3 regions of the Butyrivibrio proteoclasticus B316 genome follow, and region 1 is predicted to be linked to each of the others. Evidence: predicted binding sites of a transcription regulator. Region 1 holds the regulator's gene; each other region holds the start of a gene.
The links. The regulator Rex, encoded in region 1, represses fermentation and respiration genes when NADH is low (regulators of the CRP and FNR family bind a similar motif). The targets are predictions, from matches to a motif close to ATTGTTAANTANTTAACAAT.
Positions count from the first base shown of each region.

Region 2: BPR_RS06870 (DUF5692 family protein) is a predicted target of Rex. The motif match lies at 2,084-2,103, and genes of this name have one in related genera.
Region 3: ptb (phosphate butyryltransferase) is a predicted target of Rex. The motif match lies at 3,873-3,892, and genes of this name have one in related genera.

Region 1 is NC_014387.1:1,497,237-1,502,916, forward strand. Features, by position in the region: gene BPR_RS06130 (methyl-accepting chemotaxis protein) at 1-407, shown strand, start outside; gene BPR_RS06135 (redox-sensing transcriptional repressor Rex) at 592-1,227, shown strand; gene BPR_RS06140 (hypothetical protein) at 1,251-1,907, shown strand; gene BPR_RS06145 (bifunctional ADP-dependent NAD(P)H-hydrate dehydratase/NAD(P)H-hydrate epimerase) at 2,045-3,607, shown strand; gene alr (alanine racemase) at 3,615-4,790, shown strand; gene BPR_RS21020 (J domain-containing protein) at 4,800-5,680, opposite strand, start outside.
Region 2 is NC_014387.1:1,678,114-1,683,793, forward strand. Features, by position in the region: gene BPR_RS06860 (MBL fold metallo-hydrolase) at 1-308, shown strand, start outside; gene hemZ (coproporphyrinogen dehydrogenase HemZ) at 302-1,885, shown strand; gene BPR_RS06870 (DUF5692 family protein) at 2,148-3,266, shown strand; gene hypB (hydrogenase nickel incorporation protein HypB) at 3,269-3,937, shown strand; gene BPR_RS06880 (hydrogenase maturation nickel metallochaperone HypA) at 4,054-4,398, shown strand; gene BPR_RS06885 (FAD-dependent oxidoreductase) at 4,542-5,680, shown strand, end outside.
Region 3 is NC_014387.1:2,834,944-2,840,623, forward strand. Features, by position in the region: gene secA (preprotein translocase subunit SecA) at 1-1,627, opposite strand, end outside; gene buk (butyrate kinase) at 1,816-2,880, opposite strand; gene ptb (phosphate butyryltransferase) at 2,901-3,827, opposite strand; gene BPR_RS11755 (ROK family transcriptional regulator) at 4,065-5,243, shown strand; gene BPR_RS11760 (glycoside hydrolase family 16 protein) at 5,372-5,680, shown strand, end outside.

The sequences.
Region 1 (5,680 bases):
GTAACAGCGCAGAAGAAATCAAGAAAATTGTAGAACAACTCCTGGCGGATTCTGAAGCATCAGTTGAAGTAATGCAGAGGCTTAATTCCAGCTTTGATCAACAGTCCCAGCAGCTTGACGATACTCAGACCAATATGCGCAGCATGGCTGATAATGTTGATAATGTATCAAGCAGTACAGACAGCATTGCCGGTTATGTTGAAAACCTTAACACTGCCAAGGATAAACTTGTAGAGATTATTTCTGATCTTTCTGCTATTTCAGAAGAAAATGCAGCTTCAACGGAAGAGACAAATGCTTCAATGCAGGAACTTAATGCAACATTCTCACTGATCACAGAATCTGCTAATAAGCTTCAAAAACTTGCAGAGGATATGACAGAAACAATTAGTTTCTTTAAGCCTTAAGTTTTACTGCTTCAAAAGCGTTTCAAACAGCCCTTGGATAGCCTAAAAATGGCATGTCCATGGGCTGTAATTCAATTGACATTTATTTAACGGATGGATATAATTATAATTGAGAATTTATTAACAATTAGAAATGAAAAAAATTATTATAAAGCGTTAATGATGCGCAAGATTGGAGCTTTTGATGGCAGATAAAGAGATTTCTCAGGCAGTAATAGGGAGACTTCCTCGCTATTTTAGATATTTGGGGGACCTTAAGGAAAAGGGTGTTGAGAGAATTTCTTCTCAGGAACTCTCAGATATTATGAAGGTGACAGCTTCTCAGATCAGACAGGATTTTAATAATTTTGGCGGATTTGGTCAGCAGGGATACGGATATAATGTCAATTACCTGTATGATGAAATCAGTAAGATACTTGGAATTGACAAGCAGCACAGCCTTGTAATTATCGGTGCAGGACATCTTGGCAAGGCTATTGCCGGATATACTAATTTTACCAGAAGAGGATTTGTATTTAAGGGAGCTTTTGACTGCAATCCTGAACTTTATGGAACCAAGATCAGAGATGTTGAAGTGCGCCCTGTAGATGAGATGGAAGATTTTGTCAGGAAGAATCAGATTGAGATAGCAGTTCTTACTATTCCCAAGGATCAGGCTGTTCCGATGGCACACAAACTTGCTGAGTGCGGAATCAAGGCTATATGGAACTTTGCGCATGTAGACCTGGAAGTTCCTAACAATATACAGGTAGAAAATGTACATTTATCTGACAGTTTGATGAAATTATCGTATAATATAAACAGGTATGAAAACACATAAACTGATGATTGTGAGATAATCTGATGGCAAGAGACGATGAAGTTTATATGTCTGCGCTACAAGGAAAGAGTATTCCTATACTGACGCTGGATAATAAATGGCATCAATTGTTTACGCAGACTGAAATGACACCTGAAATAGAGAGCCTCGCTGATGAGCTTAATTCTCTGGTTGAGAAGGACGGCAAACTCAGGAGCCAGACCAAGGATATCAAGAAGCTTAAGAAAAAGCTTCTTGGAGAAATTGTGCCGCTAAGGGATAAAGCCAATAAGCTTGGTAATGCCCCAAACATCGAGAAAGAGATTTCAGAACGCACCAGACTTATTAACGAATGTAACGATAAGCTAGACAGCCATCAGGATGAGCTCCTTGATCTATCCAAACAGATATATGATATAGACTATAAGCTGATGTTGGAAACCATGAAGGTCTGCTATGAGAGACTTCATGATAACACAGAAGATATCAAAGCTTTGGATGAATGGATCAAGAGGGCCAGAATAGAACTTAAAAAGAATGTTATCAGGCTTCAGGAATCAGAGATGGAGAATTATAATCTCTATTCTTATATGCATCAGATTTTCGGACCTGAAGTTGTAGATCTTTTTGATATGAAATATGATCCGGACAAGAGACATCCGATTAGAAGACCTTTATCCGGAGAAGAATACGTAGAATAATTTGCGGGCTGCTTTAACAGGCAGCCCTTTTATTGCAGAGCCGGTTATGTGAATTACGTCAGATGTGCTTGCAGGCGGCCTACAGACAAATATGAGTACGAGCAATCTTTAGCTGTATTTTAAGGGAGGAGATCTATATGAAGTTTGCGGTAAACAGTCAGGAAATGAAAGTATATGACAGGAATACATCCGAATTCTTTGGGGTTCCCGGCATTGTCTTAATGGAGAGAGCTTCCCTAAAAGTTGTAGAAAGTATTGAAAAATGGCTTGGAGATAGGAACATCGACAGGAGAGTAAGAGCACTTGTAATTTGCGGAGTCGGCAATAATGGTGGAGATGGGGCCTGCATTGCAAGACTATTGAGACAGAAAGGAATATATGTAAATATATGCCTTGTGGGAGATTACACTAAGTGCAGCGACCTCTTACTGAAACAGCTTAAGATATTGGAAAAATATGGAACTACTCCTGACACTTTTTCCAATATAAGAGACAACAAATGTGCTTCTGAGTGGGATATCATAGTAGATGCATTATTTGGAATAGGGCTATCACGACCTGTTTCAGGTGACTTTGCAGAAGCAGTCAGATACATAAACGATTGTAAGGCTGAGAGAAAATCTGACCTTCTTGTTACAAGTGTTGATATTCCATCAGGTATAAATGCTGATAATGGCAAGATCTGTGGAAGTGCTGTCAAAGCAGATATTACTGTTACATTTAATCAGATCAAGCTTGGACATATCCTGTATCCCGGTTGTGAGTATTTGGGAAAACTCATAGTAGAAGATGTGGGAATAACTGATGACAGCTTTTTGTCAAAAGAGCCGGGGGCCTTTTTTTATGATGAAGATATAGCAGATCTTTTGCCTAAAAGACCTCTTGATGGAAATAAGGGAACTAATGGAAAAGTCCTTATTATAGCCGGGTCCAAGGACATAAGCGGAGCCTGCCTTTTGGCTACTAATTCATGCATGAAGGCTGGAGCCGGTATGGTCAGGATTTTTACTGCCAGTGAAAACGCGGAAGTTATCAAAGCTCTTTTACCGGAAGCCATGCTTGTTACCTATGAGGATTTCGAGCCTTTTAATGACAAGCTTGAATTGTGCTTTGGTTGGGCGAGTGCAGTTGTTCTTGGTCCGGGAATCGGAACAATGCAAAGTGGCTACGAACTTACCAAACAGACACTTTCCGGGTATAAGGGAAATCTGGTGGTTGATGCGGATGCGCTTAATCTTGTTGCTTCGCACCATGAGCTTAGAGAGCTTATGTCAAATTATGCCAAAAACGGCAGGAAACTTATAATAACTCCTCATCTTGGAGAATTTGCAAGACTCTTTGACAGAGATGTCAGAGATTGCAAGGAACATATTCTTGAATATCCAAGAGATCTGGCAGAGAATCTTCATTGCACTGTGGTTTGCAAGGATGCAAGGACAGTTATTGCTGACAGCAAAGAGAAAAAGATATATATTAATATGAGCGGCAACGATGGAATGGCAACTGCGGGAAGCGGGGATGTTCTTTCAGGCATCCTGGGCGCGTTCATGGCTTTTGACAGATCGGCCTTTGAAATTGCATGCCTTGGAGTTTATCTTCACGGACTGGCAGGTGACAGGGGAGCACTGGAAAAAGGTAAGCATTCCATGGTGGCTTCTGATATTATAATTGGAATGGAAGATATTCTTAGAGAAATATAAAATTAGGATGGTTTTAGAAATGCTTGAAGAGTATTCAAGAGTTTATGCAAGAATTGATATTGATGCGATTAAGTACAATTTGGAATCCATGAGAAAAAATATTCCCGATGGAACCAGGATCATGGCTGTGGTCAAGACAGATGCCTACGGGCATGGTGCTACCAGGATCGCGCTTAGTCTTGAAAATGTTGATTATATATGGGGCTATGCGGTTGCTACTGCTGAGGAAGCCTTTGAACTAAGAGATGCAGGGGCTATCAAGCCTATTTTGGTACTGGGATATACCTTCCCGTATGCGTACAGGAGAATGCTTTTAGAGGGTGTCAGACCTTCAGTTTTCAGAATGGATATGGCGCAGGAGTTGTCCGATTGCGGACAGGAACTTGTTGACAGCGGAGAACTTACAGAACTTCCCTGTGTTCACATTGCTGTAGATACAGGAATGAGCAGAATTGGCGTAACACCTGATGAAAAGGGCGCAGACTTTGTCAGCAAAGTCATGAATATGCCGGGAATACAGGTTGAAGGAATATTTACACATTTTGCAAGAGCTGATGAAGCTGATCTTTCCAATGCAAGAGAAAGAGAGAAAGTGTTCGCAGATTTTGTTAAGTCAGTAGAAGAGACGACAGGAAAGAAAATACCTCTTCACCACTGCGCAAATTCTGCAAGTATTATTTCGGTCCCTGAGTCATCAATGGATATGGTGAGAGCCGGAGTAACAATGTATGGAATGTGGCCATCAGAGGATGTTCCGCGCGATATAGTAAGCCTCAAACCAACAATGGAGCTTATAAGCCATATTGTTATGATCAAAGAGGTTCCTGCCGGAACACCTGTAAGTTATGGCGGAACTTATGTTACAGATAAGCCTACCAAGATAGCTACAATACCTGTTGGATACGGAGACGGTTATCCAAGAAGTCTTTCCAATAAGGGATATGTACTGATAAATGGTCATCATGCCAATATAATTGGCCGCGTATGCATGGATCAGTTCATGGTAGACGTGACCGATATTCATTATGTCCTGGAAGGAGATGAAGTAGTTCTTCTTGGAAGGGACAAGAATACCGGTGAAGAGATATCTGCTGAACTTCTCGGAGAGATGAGCGGCAGATTCAATTACGAACTCACCTGTGATTTCAACAAGAGAATTCCAAGAGTATTTGTAGGAAAGTAATATTTAAGCCTACCCAAAACGCTTTTTGGCTTCTGAGTACTGAACATTGATCTCTTGGAGAGCTTTAGTATCACCATCCATATTATCGGGGTGATAGAGCTTGACAAGGGATCTGTATTTTTTATCTACGCTTTCTCTTGATTTGCAGCCGGCAAAGAAATTGAAGGCTGACTTTTGACCTTCGTAGTAGTTTTCATCATCGTAAGGCTCATCATCTTCATAGAAGTCTTCATCCTCATAAGGCTCATCATCTTCATAGAAGTCTCCATCCGCATAAGGCTCATCATCTTCATAGAAGTCTTCATTCTCGTAAGACTCATCATCTTCGTAGAAATCTTCATCCTCATAGGATTCATCGTCTTCGTAGTAATCATCATCGTAAGTTTCATCATCTTCTTCATAAAAATCCCTGACAGATTTGCGGGGACTTTCAGATTCATCTTCGAAATCTTCATGGTGTTTTCTTAACCATTTTTCATATTTTTTTTCGTAATGTCTTTTACCTGCTGATGGAAAGAGAAGGTAGTATCTGTCAAGAAACTGAGCAATAAATGACTTTTGGAAAATAGCTCTTATAAGATAAATCATTGCGTCAGCGCAGGTTGCATAAAACAGGAACTTGCCAAAAGAGATGACTGTCCCGATACAAAAAACAGAAAAAATTACCGGAATAAATAATATTACGGACAGAATGATCAAAAGAAAGAACGCAATACTTCCACGTGTCGGATAAATAGTGAGAACCCACCATATCCTGATATCACTAAGGAGCTTTTGGAAGATGTCTGTATTTAGAGATGCAATGCGCATGCCGCTGAAAAATAGGAAAATACTTGCCAGGAAAAAGATGACAAACAGGGCTGCAGTAATAGGAAGAGCGCAGAAAAAAA
Region 2 (5,680 bases), 180 kb from region 1:
CTTATAAAGATGGTGATATTATAGAGGCTGCAGGATTAACTTTTAAGGTATTGTTTACTCCTGGCCATACATCAGGCGGATGTTGTTATTACTGCGAGGAAGGCAAGTTTGTTATTGCGGGGGATACCCTCTTTGAAGAGTCGGTAGGAAGAACTGATTTCCCCACAAGTTCTACAAGTGAGCTTCTTCGTTCAATTAATGATAAACTATTTACTTTGCCGGATGACACGATTGTTTATCCCGGACATGGCGAGACAACATCTATAGGCCATGAAAAAGAGTACAATCCATTTGTTCTTGGATGGTAAAAATATTAGAAATAAAGGTATATAAAGTGATTAGAGTAAATTTAAATATTGATAAGTACCAGTACGACATCCATTCTCTTTTTAAAGCTTTTTATGGGAATGAGGATGTCAAAGTTATAGTCTCCGGAAGTTCTAATGATGAAGGAGACTATTTTGCCCTCGTAAATATACTGACAGAGGAAGAAAGTCCTGATTTGGTAAGAGGAAAGGTTGTTGTTTCTGCGGGGCTTAATTCAAAAGAGATTGTTCCTGTTCAAAAGGAAGTTGCATACATCGATCATCTTACTGTCAGTAAAAATGAAAACGCTTCTACAAGTGGAGATGCTTATACAGTAGACACAAGCAAAAATGCTGTTAAAAAGGCAATTTATCTGGCACTTAGAGAAGTAACCAAAAGAGATCTTCCATGGGGAAACCTTACCGGTATCAGACCAACCAGAATTGCCATGAACCTTATAGACAATGGCAAAAGCGATGAAGAAATCTTTGAGTACATGAAAAATACTTATTTTGTCAGCGATGAGAAGATAAGACTAAGCATTTCCATAGCCAGAAGAGAAAAAGAAGTATTAAAAGAAATAGATTATGAAAACGGCTACAGCCTTTATATAGGAATACCGTTTTGCCCAACAACCTGTCTTTACTGCTCATTTACTTCCTATCCGATTGGAGCTTACAGCAAGATAGTTGACGATTATATTTCCTGCCTTGAAAAAGAGATTGATTATGTTGCTGAAAATTTTGAGGGAAAGACGCTTGATACTATTTATATAGGTGGCGGAACCCCTACAACTCTTGAGCCTCATCAGCTCGAAAGACTTATAGGATACCTACAGGATAAACTGGATACATCTCATGTCAAAGAGTTTACGGTTGAATCAGGAAGACCTGACTCTATTACAAGAGAGAAATTAAAGACCATGAAGAAAATGGGAGTAACAAGAATATCTGTAAATCCCCAGACGATGAGAGATGAGACGCTTCGTCTGATTGGCAGGAGACATACGGTAGCTCAGCTGATTGACTCTTTTCATATGGCCAGAGAAGAGGGCTTTGATAACATCAATATGGATATTATCCTGGGACTTCCGGGAGAAACCGCTGAAGATGTTGCTTATACAATGAGTGAGATCAAAAAACTTGATCCGGATGATCTAACAGTTCATTCACTTGCCATAAAAAGAGGATCTCGTCTTGCAGAAGTTCTTCATGAAAAAGAACTTAAGGGAGAACTGAAGGTTCCAATTCTGGAATCTATAAATAATACTGAAGAGATGATGAATATAGCTTCAAGGGGAGCTGCAGAGTTGTCTTTAGAACCTTATTATCTCTACAGACAAAAGAATATCAGTGGAAACTTTGAAAATACAGGTTATGCCAGAAAAGGTAAAGCCGGAATATACAATATTCTCATCAATGAAGAAGTACAATCAATTGTTGCACTTGGCGCCGGCACTGTGACCAAGCGTGTTTATGGCAATGGACGAATAGAACGATGCGACAATGTCAAGGACATAAAAATGTATATGGAAAATATACAGGAAATGATAGACAGAAAAAATATTTTGTTTAAATGATGCATTTATGTAACTTTTAAACAAAAATAAGGTTTAAAATTTCTATAAAAGCTACGATACAACGATAATTGTTTGATAATTGCTTAAAATATATAAAAAAGATTAAATAAATGGAAACCAAATATAAAATATTCAGTACCCCACATTGCATATTTTAAGACTTCTATCATTGTTTTATATTGTGCAACATGCTATAATATTGTCAAAAATATGACGATATTGCTAGGAGTATGAGAAAAGGCAATATCACAAGGAGGTTTATATGCTATTCCAACTTTATAGCGATCATGCTGCGATGCAGTTAATCGGATGGGTGTTGGTATTCTGCGGACTTATTCTCATGAATGAGATTGGCCGTAGAACAAAGTTAGGTGGAATGATAGTTTTCGTTGTTATTCCATGTATTCTTACTGTTTACTTTATTTTGGCACATGTTGGTATGTTTGGAGGTGCACAGAATCCTACTGTTGCATTCATGGACGGATGGTTCCATTACTTCAAACTTTATGCTGCTGATATCGGCTGCGTAGGCTTCATGATGATCAAGTACAAATGGGGCATTGGTAAAGAGAAATGGTTTGCCTGGTTCCCATGGTTCATCGTTGCTGCCAATATCATGATTGCTAATGTATCTGATATGGAGTCAGCACTTGCTGCTTACTCAATCACAGGCAACCTTACTGGTGCTTGGTGGGCTTCTAACGAAGGCGTATTTATCTATGGCGGATGGTGGAACGTTGTTAACGCTATCGCAGGTCTTATCAATATTTTCTGTATGACAGGCTGCGTTCACCTCTACACATCAAAAGACAAGAACAAGTCAGATATGCTCTGGCCTGATATGACAATCTGGTTCATCATTGCATATGATGTTTGGAACTTTGAGTACACATATCTCAACCTTCCTACACACTCATGGTATTGCGGTGTTGCACTCTTACTTGCTCCTACATTTGCTAATGCATTCTGGAACAAGGGAGCTTGGATCCAGAACCGTGCTAATACACTTGCAATCTGGTGTATGTGGGCTCAGGTTGTTCCTGCATTCCAGCTTAGTTCTAAGTTTGCAGCAGCTCTTCCTTCAGTTTACGGCGGAGCAACTGCTAATGGAATTACTACAATGGACCTTTACGAGAAGGCTATTGCACTTTATAATGCAGGTAATGGTAAGACAGCAGAAGCTGGCCAGATCATCGAGAGCATGGGTATCACAGCTGATCCTAGAATGCAGGGATTCGTTGCAATTCTCGCAATTGTTATTAACGTAATCTGCATCACAGAGATCATCAAGAGATCAGTTAAGCTTGGTAAGAACCCTTATGCTAACGAAGTATTTGGTGATACCAAAGATTTCAAATTAGCTATGGAGCGTGCAGAGTAATAATGGATAATGTTAGAGTCATCGAAGTAAAAAGAAGTATTTTTGAGAGTAATGATAAGGATGCGGATAAGCTCAGGCAAGAGCTTAAGGAGTCAAAGACTTTTCTTTTAAACCTTATGTCTTCTCCCGGATCAGGCAAGACTACAACCCTTACACGTACTATTGAACTTCTTAAGGACAAGTACAGAATAGGTGTTATGGAAGCAGATATTGATTCAGATGTTGATGCCAAGACAATAGCAGCAACAGGAGTCAAGGCAATACAGCTACACACAGGCGGTATGTGCCATCTCGATGCTGATATGACACGTCAGGGAATCAAAGAGCTTGATACAAGTGATGTAGACTTTGCGATTCTTGAAAATGTTGGTAATCTGGTATGTCCTGCTGAATTTGATACAGGAAGTACCAAGAATGCGATGATTCTTTCTGTTCCTGAAGGACATGATAAGCCACTTAAATATCCGCTTATGTTTTCTATTTGCGATGTAGTGCTTATCAATAAAATTGATGTAATGCCTTACTTTGACTTTGACCTTGAGAAATGCAAGGAGAATATTCTTTTCCGTAATCCTAATGCCAAGATCATTCCTATCTGCGCTAAGACAGGAGAGGGCATGCAGGAGTGGGCTGATTGGCTGTCAGCGAATATAGAAGAAGCTATTAAGTAAGCTTTATATCATTGTGGCAAATTACGGGCTGTGCGCAGGCAGGGACTATTATAATCTTTGTTTGACGCACAGCTTTTTTGACAAAATAAAATATTATTAGGAAATTAGGTAATAAAATGCACGAACTTGGTGTTGTTTTTCGTATAATTGATGATCTTACAGAACTTGGCAAAGAAAATGAGATTGAGAAGATCCACACGGTTACTCTTCAGCTTGGAGAAGTTTCAGGTGTTGTTCCATCTCTTTTAACAGATGCCTGGAAATGGGCAGCTGACAGGACAGAGCTTATGAAAGGCGCAGAACTGATCATTGAGACTCTTCCGGCTGTCACATATTGTGAAGATTGTAAATGCGAATACGAGACAGTTGCGCATGGTAAGATTTGTCCTAATTGCGGCAGTGAACACACCTATCTTTTAAGAGGAAATGAATTCCTGATCAAGGAGATATCTGCTACATGAGTAATGTTTTGTTTTGAAAGGATTAAGGTAGAGAGATGGATAAAAATAATTTTGATATGAAGGATTTGATGACTCCATATTCTCTGGATCCAAACCGTAATAAAGTGGATCCCAGAGCCGGAATCATTCCTGATTCAGTTGATATGAATGCTCCTTTCCGTGAGCCATTGGCTAAATTTTCCAAGACAGTTACGGACAGGAAAGAAATCAAGTTGGGGCTTGAGAAGATTACAAAAGAGAGCCCGGAGTACTGGGGCCTTTATAATCTGATAACAGATGAGCAGTGCGAAATTGCTCTTAAGATGGAAAAGCGTAAGCCTAAGACATTTGAAGAGATAGCTGCCCTTTGCCCTGAATATACCAAAGAGGAATTACAGAAGCAGCTTGATGAAATGTCTTTTAACGGCGTTATCGAGTGGAATTATGAGAATGACAAACATGAGAAACAGTACGTTCTTCCAATGTATGTACCGGGATCAGCAGAATTTGGAAACATGAATCATAAGGTTCTTGAAGCTCATCCTGAGGCAGGAGCATTCTTTGAGAGAATGAGCCGTATTCCTCTTGAGGGACTTACTCACATGGTTCCTATGGGCGGGGCCGGTGTAGGTATGCATGTTATCCCTGTTGAGAAGGCTATTGAGATGCAGGGTGAGGCTATTAACCTTGAGAAGATTTCTTACTGGCTTGATTATTATGAAGGAAAGTATGCTGCTTCTCCATGCTCATGCAGAAGATCTAGAAAAACTTTTGATCAGGGATGCGCTGATGATCCAGAGGGTTGGTGTATTGCTGTTGGTGATATGGCAGACTATGTTGTCGAGACACAGAAAGATGGCCGTTATATCACCAAAGAAGAGGCTCTTGAAATCTTTAAACAGGCTGAAGAAAACGGATTTGTTCACCAGATCACAAACATTGACGGACAGCACAAGATATTTGCTATCTGTAACTGTAACGTAAATGTATGTTATGCTCTTCGTACTTCTCAGCTCTTTAACACACCTAACATGTCACGTTCAGCTTATGTTGCTCATGTCAGCAAAGAAAAGTGCGTTGCCTGTGGACGCTGCGTAGAGGTTTGCCCGGCTGGTGCAGCTACACTTGGCCAGAAGCTTTGCAAGAAGGATGGAAGCGAAGTAGTTTATCCTAAGATGCCACTTCCTACAGAACAGAAATGGTCTCGTGAGATGTGGACTGAGGATTATAGAGACATTAACCGTATCAACACACACAAGACAGGTACAGCTCCTTGTAAGACTGCTTGTCCTGCACATCTTCC
Region 3 (5,680 bases), 1.3 Mb from region 1:
GGAGCTGATTATCAATACGTCTGCTCTCGTGTCTCTCTGTACCAATTATCTTAAGTCCACCGGCTGCTCTTGCTTCCTCATCAAGCTTGATATCAGTACCACGTCCTGCCATGTTGGTAGCTATTGTTACAGCGCCCTTTCTACCAGCCTCAGCAACGATCTCAGCCTCCATCTCATGGAACTTGGCATTAAGTACCTGATGCTGAATGCCACGCTTTTTGAGAAGCTTACTGATTTCCTCAGAAGACTCAATAGTGATAGTTCCGACAAGAACAGGCTGTCCCTTAGCATGAGCTTCTACTACTGCATCACAGATAGCATTAAGTTTCTCTTTTTTGGTCTTATATACAGCGTCCTGATGATCTATTCTGATAACAGGCTCGTTAGTAGGAATCTCGATAACATCAAGTCCGTAAATATCACGGAATTCTCTCTCCTCAGTAAGAGCTGTACCTGTCATACCACACTTCTTCTCAAACTTATTAAAGAAGTTCTGGAAAGTAATAGTAGCAAGAGTCTTGGACTCTCTCTTAACCTTAACATGCTCCTTGGCTTCAATAGCCTGGTGAAGACCGTCTGAATAGCGACGTCCCGGCATTACACGTCCTGTAAACTCATCAACAATGAGGACTTCGTCATCCTTAACAATATAGTCATGATCCTTCTGCATAAGGTTATTTGCACGAAGAGCAAGGATGATGTTGTGCTGGATCTCAAGGTTCTCAGGATCAGCAAGGTTTTCTATACGGAAGAATCTCTCAACCTTGGCAACACCCTGTGCTGTAAGGTTTACGATCTTATCCTTTTCATTAACGATGAAATCACCTGTCTCTTCTCTCTCGATACCCATGATGGCATCCATCTTGGTCAGGTCTTCCATATCCTCACCACGAGTCATCTGCTTGGCAAGAACATCACATGCCTCATAGAGCTTGGTAGACTTGTCGCTCTGACCGGAAATAATAAGAGGAGTTCTGGCTTCATCAATAAGAATAGAGTCGATCTCATCGATGATCGCATAGTTGAGTCCACGAAGAACACACTGTTCCTTGTAGATTGCCATGTTATCACGAAGATAATCAAATCCCAGCTCATTATTGGTTACATATGTAATATCGCAGTTGTATGCCGCTCTTCTCTCTTCAGAAGTCATACTGTTGAGAACTACACCAACTGTTAGACCAAGGAACTCATGAATCTTACCCATCCACTCAGCATCACGCTTAGCAAGGTAATCGTTAACTGTTACTACATGAACACCCTTGCCAGCAAGAGCATCAAGATAGGAAGGAAGTGTAGCTACAAGAGTCTTACCTTCACCGGTTCTCATCTCCGCAATTCGTCCCTGATGAAGAATAACACCACCAATAAGCTGTACTCTGAAGTGTTCCATTCCAAGAACTCTCTTACCTGCCTCACGAACTACTGCATATGCCTCAGGCATGATATCATCGAGGGTCTGGCCATCTGCAAGCCTCTTCTTGAACTCCTCGGTCTTGCCGCGAAGCTCCTCATCTGAAAGTGCATGCATCTGTGGCTGCATAGCCTCAATAGCATCAACAGTACTGCGGATGCGCTTAAGTTCTCTCTCACTGTGTGTTCCTATAATCTTGTCAATAATACTCATAATAATTCTCCCAATGCATAAGGATTTGGCCTGTTATTATATGCTGAAAAGGGCATAGTAATCCCCATATAATTGCAAAAGTCCATTGCACATTGTAGCAGATTTACGCCAACTATTCAACCATATCAAAACCCCCGATTTCAGCTAACATGAAATCGAGGGTTTTGTGATTTTTATTCTGTTATGAATTAGTACTGCTGAGCCTTCTCTTCACCGTTAAGTACGCGGATAGCTCCCTGAGCAAGAGCAAGAAGCTCATCTTCTCCAGGATAAACAGTAACAGGGCATATCCAGTCAACACGCTCCTTGATAGCGTCTGTAATAACCTGACCGTAAGCAATACCACCTGTAAGGATGATCTGATCAACCTTACCCTTAAGAACTGTAGCGCAAGCGCCTATATTCTTGCAGATCTGGTAAATGAAAGCGTCACGAACAAGGATAGCCTTCTCGTTGCCCTCATCACACATCTTGTTTACTTCTCTCATATCGTTGGTTCCAAGGTATGCATTAAGTCCGCCATAACCAACAATCTTCTTTTTCATCTCATCATATGTGTACTTGCCTGAGAAGCACATATCAACAAGAGCCTTGGCAGGAATACCATTTGCTCTCTCCGGTGAGAATGCGCCGTCACCATTAAGTGCTGCATATACATCAACCATCTTGCCGTTCTTGTGAACACCTGTTGAAGTACCACCGCCCATATGAACAACGATCACGCTGATCTCGTCATATTTTTTGCCGATTTCCTTGGCATATCTGCGGGCAACTGCCTTCTGGTTAAGAGGGTGGTCAATTGAAACTCTCTCAATCTCAGGAACACCTGAAATACGAGCTACCGGCTCCATCTCATCAACTACTACAGGATCTACGATGTATGAAGGAACTCCGATCTCATCACCGATCTCTCTTGCAAGAATACCACCAAGGTTAGATGCATGCTGTCCCTGAACGCCTTTTCTAAGATCTTCAAGAAGTGCGTCTGTACACTCGTAAGTGCCACCTGGAATAGGACGAAGAAGGCCGCCTCTTCCTACGATTACGTTAAAAGACTTAATGTCGATGTTCTCTTTTTTGAGGAAATCAAGAATGATGTTCTTGCGGAAATCCTTCTGATCAATGATTGATGCATAGGATTCTATCTCCTCTGTACTGTGTCTTAAAGTTTCCTCTTTAACAAGAGTCTCGTCCTCGAAGATACCAACCTTTGTAGATGTAGAACCTGGATTAATGATCAAACTCTTTATCATGACTAATCTCCTTTTCCTAATTACAGAATTCCCTTCTTCTTGTCCTCTGCAACAACTGCTGCAAGAGCGATAGAATTAACCTTAACCTCAACTGAGTCTGATCTTGATGTCAGAATAACCGGTGCCTTGGTTCCTGTAAGTATGTTACCATTCTTGACTGTAGCAAGTCTTACGATTGTCTTGTATGTAAGATTTCCTGCGTGGATGTCAGGGAACAGAAGAATATCTGCATCACCAACGATCTTACGATCAAGAGCGCCTGCCTTATGCTTGGCTGCCTCAGGATCAATTGCAAGGTCCATGGAAAGAGGTCCGTCAACGATACAATTCTTGATCTCGCCCTCTTCACACATTCTTGTAAGCTCTGCTGCCTCAACAGTAACAGGCATCTTAGGGTTAACAACTTCTACTGCAGCAAGAGGAGCTACCTTAGGGCACTCAACGCCACAAGCTCTTGCTACTTCTACTGTATATTCAATAATAACTTTCTTGTCCTCAAGTGTTGGGTATGGCATGAAAGCAACGTCTGTAAGGAATAAGAGACGATCAATGCCAGGAATCTCAAATACACAAACGTGTGAAAGCGGACGACCTGTACGAAGTCCAACCTCTTTATCAAGAACGCTCTTAAGGAAATCTTTGGATTCAAGAGCACCCTTCATGTAGATATCAGCCTTGCCATCATGTACAAGTGAAACTGCTGTACGTGCAGCCTCGATAGTATCCTTAACATCAATGATCTCGTAATCAGCAAGGTCCATTCCAACCTCTTTAGCCTTCTCCTCGATCTGCTCCTTGTCACCAACAAGGATAGAATCAACGATTCCTCTCTCCTTGGCAACCTTAACTGCCTCAAGTACGTGTGTATCCTGAGCTACAGCTACTGACATCTTCTTGGTATCAGCAGTCTTGAGCTTGGCCAGGATATCGTCAAAGTTCTTACTCATATTATAAAACCTCCATTTTGCGTTATTAGTCCAACGAACTCGCCATATGACAAAATTTTAACACTCGCCATTATTTATTTCAATGCCTTTGTACATCTTTAGGTAAATTTAATTTTTACTTCTGCCATGTAGCCATGCTATAATTCGTTTGGTTATAGCTTTTAATTAATTGCCGTTTTATCTTTGGGGAGAGGTTACACCGGCAATGCCACAACGCTATATATTCGGGGGGAAGGTATGAAAAAAAATGGTATTAATCTCGAGCTCGTCAAAAAAGAAAACCGTTCGCTTATTCTAAAATGCATAAACGAAAACGGTCCTATGTCTCGCAAGGATATCGCTGATCTGACGCATCTTACAGCAGCTTCAGTCACACAGATAACAACTAAACTGATTGACGAAAACATCTTAACAGAACTAGGTTCTGTTTCCGAAAGCACTGGACTTAAGGGGCGAAAAAAAGTTCTTCTTGATATAGACCATGACAAAAAGATAATCTGTGCGATCAACATAGATACGCAAAAAACCACAATCGCCATATGTAATCTCAATGGTGAGCTCGTCACTGATTCACACAATAATCCCAGTATCAGAGAATTTAAAACCCAGAGTAAATTAAAGCCACAGCTTTTTTTACATGATATCTGTCAGGAAACTCTCGGACTTTTCCAGAGCCTTTCATCAGCCTGCAGAAAAAAACTCAGCTGCATAAGCGTAAGTACGCCTGGAATCATAGACAAGAAAAGCGGCACAGCGCAGAATTCCTATGGTCTCTGGGATCAGCCTGTCCCGGTCAAGGACATTCTGTCTGATGAGCTCCATCTGAATGTTCCTATTCTGGTTTCCAACAGCGTAAATGCTTTTGCCACAGCAGAAATACTGTTTGGCGCAGGTAAACAGTACGATAGCCTTCTTGTTATAAAATGGGGCCCTGAGCTTGAAAGTACTATCGTCGTAGACTCTATTGTCTATGAAGGAAGACACGGCAAAACAGCAGAGCTCGGTCATTTTATAGTAGAAAAAGACGGTCCTCTCTGCAGCTGTGGAAGGAAGGGGTGCCTTAAATCTTATGTTTCTTCATCTTACCTTGCAGATATTTTGAAAATATCAGATTTCCGTTCGGAGGACTTTGGCGCCTGTTATAAAAAAGCTGATATCAGTTCCCAAAAGCGCCTTGATCAGATCATGGATTACTTTGCCGGAAGCATAGTAAATGCATGCACTATCATAGTCCCTGACAGGATCGTACTTGCAGGAAGTCTTTTTAAAGACCGATTTATCCGTGACAAACTGATAGATGCATGCAAGTCTTATGATCCTGCTTATGATAATAACAGACTGATCTATTCTGCTATCGCAGGCCGGGAGTCATACATCGGTCCTGCGGCAGTTTATATAGCATCTGCACTTTTTTGATCTTCTCCTGTATCACCCCTGTAAAAAAGAAACTTAACTAAAATATGTGAACTAAAATTCGTCTATTGCCTCCTTTAAACTAGATTTGTATTGTGGAGTATTCCTAAATTTAAAGGAGGTATTTAGGTATGAAAAAGAGAAATTTGAAGGGGCGTCTTGCCATAGCAGTGGCATTTGCCCTCTCGTTGTCGTCTGTCTCGGCAACAAGTCTGCAGGTTATGGCAGCCATGGGACCTGTCAACGAAAGCCTCTCTCTCCCTTTTGGGCAGGTAGCCGCTTACGACGAAAATCAGGGAATTGGTTTTGTCTGGGGCGCAGCAGGTTATGATAAGTACACTGTTACTATCTCCTGCGCATCTAACGGTTATGAAAAAGTCTATACCGATCAGGAACTTGGATATCATTGGTATCCCGACGAGTATGCGGACGGAGTCTAT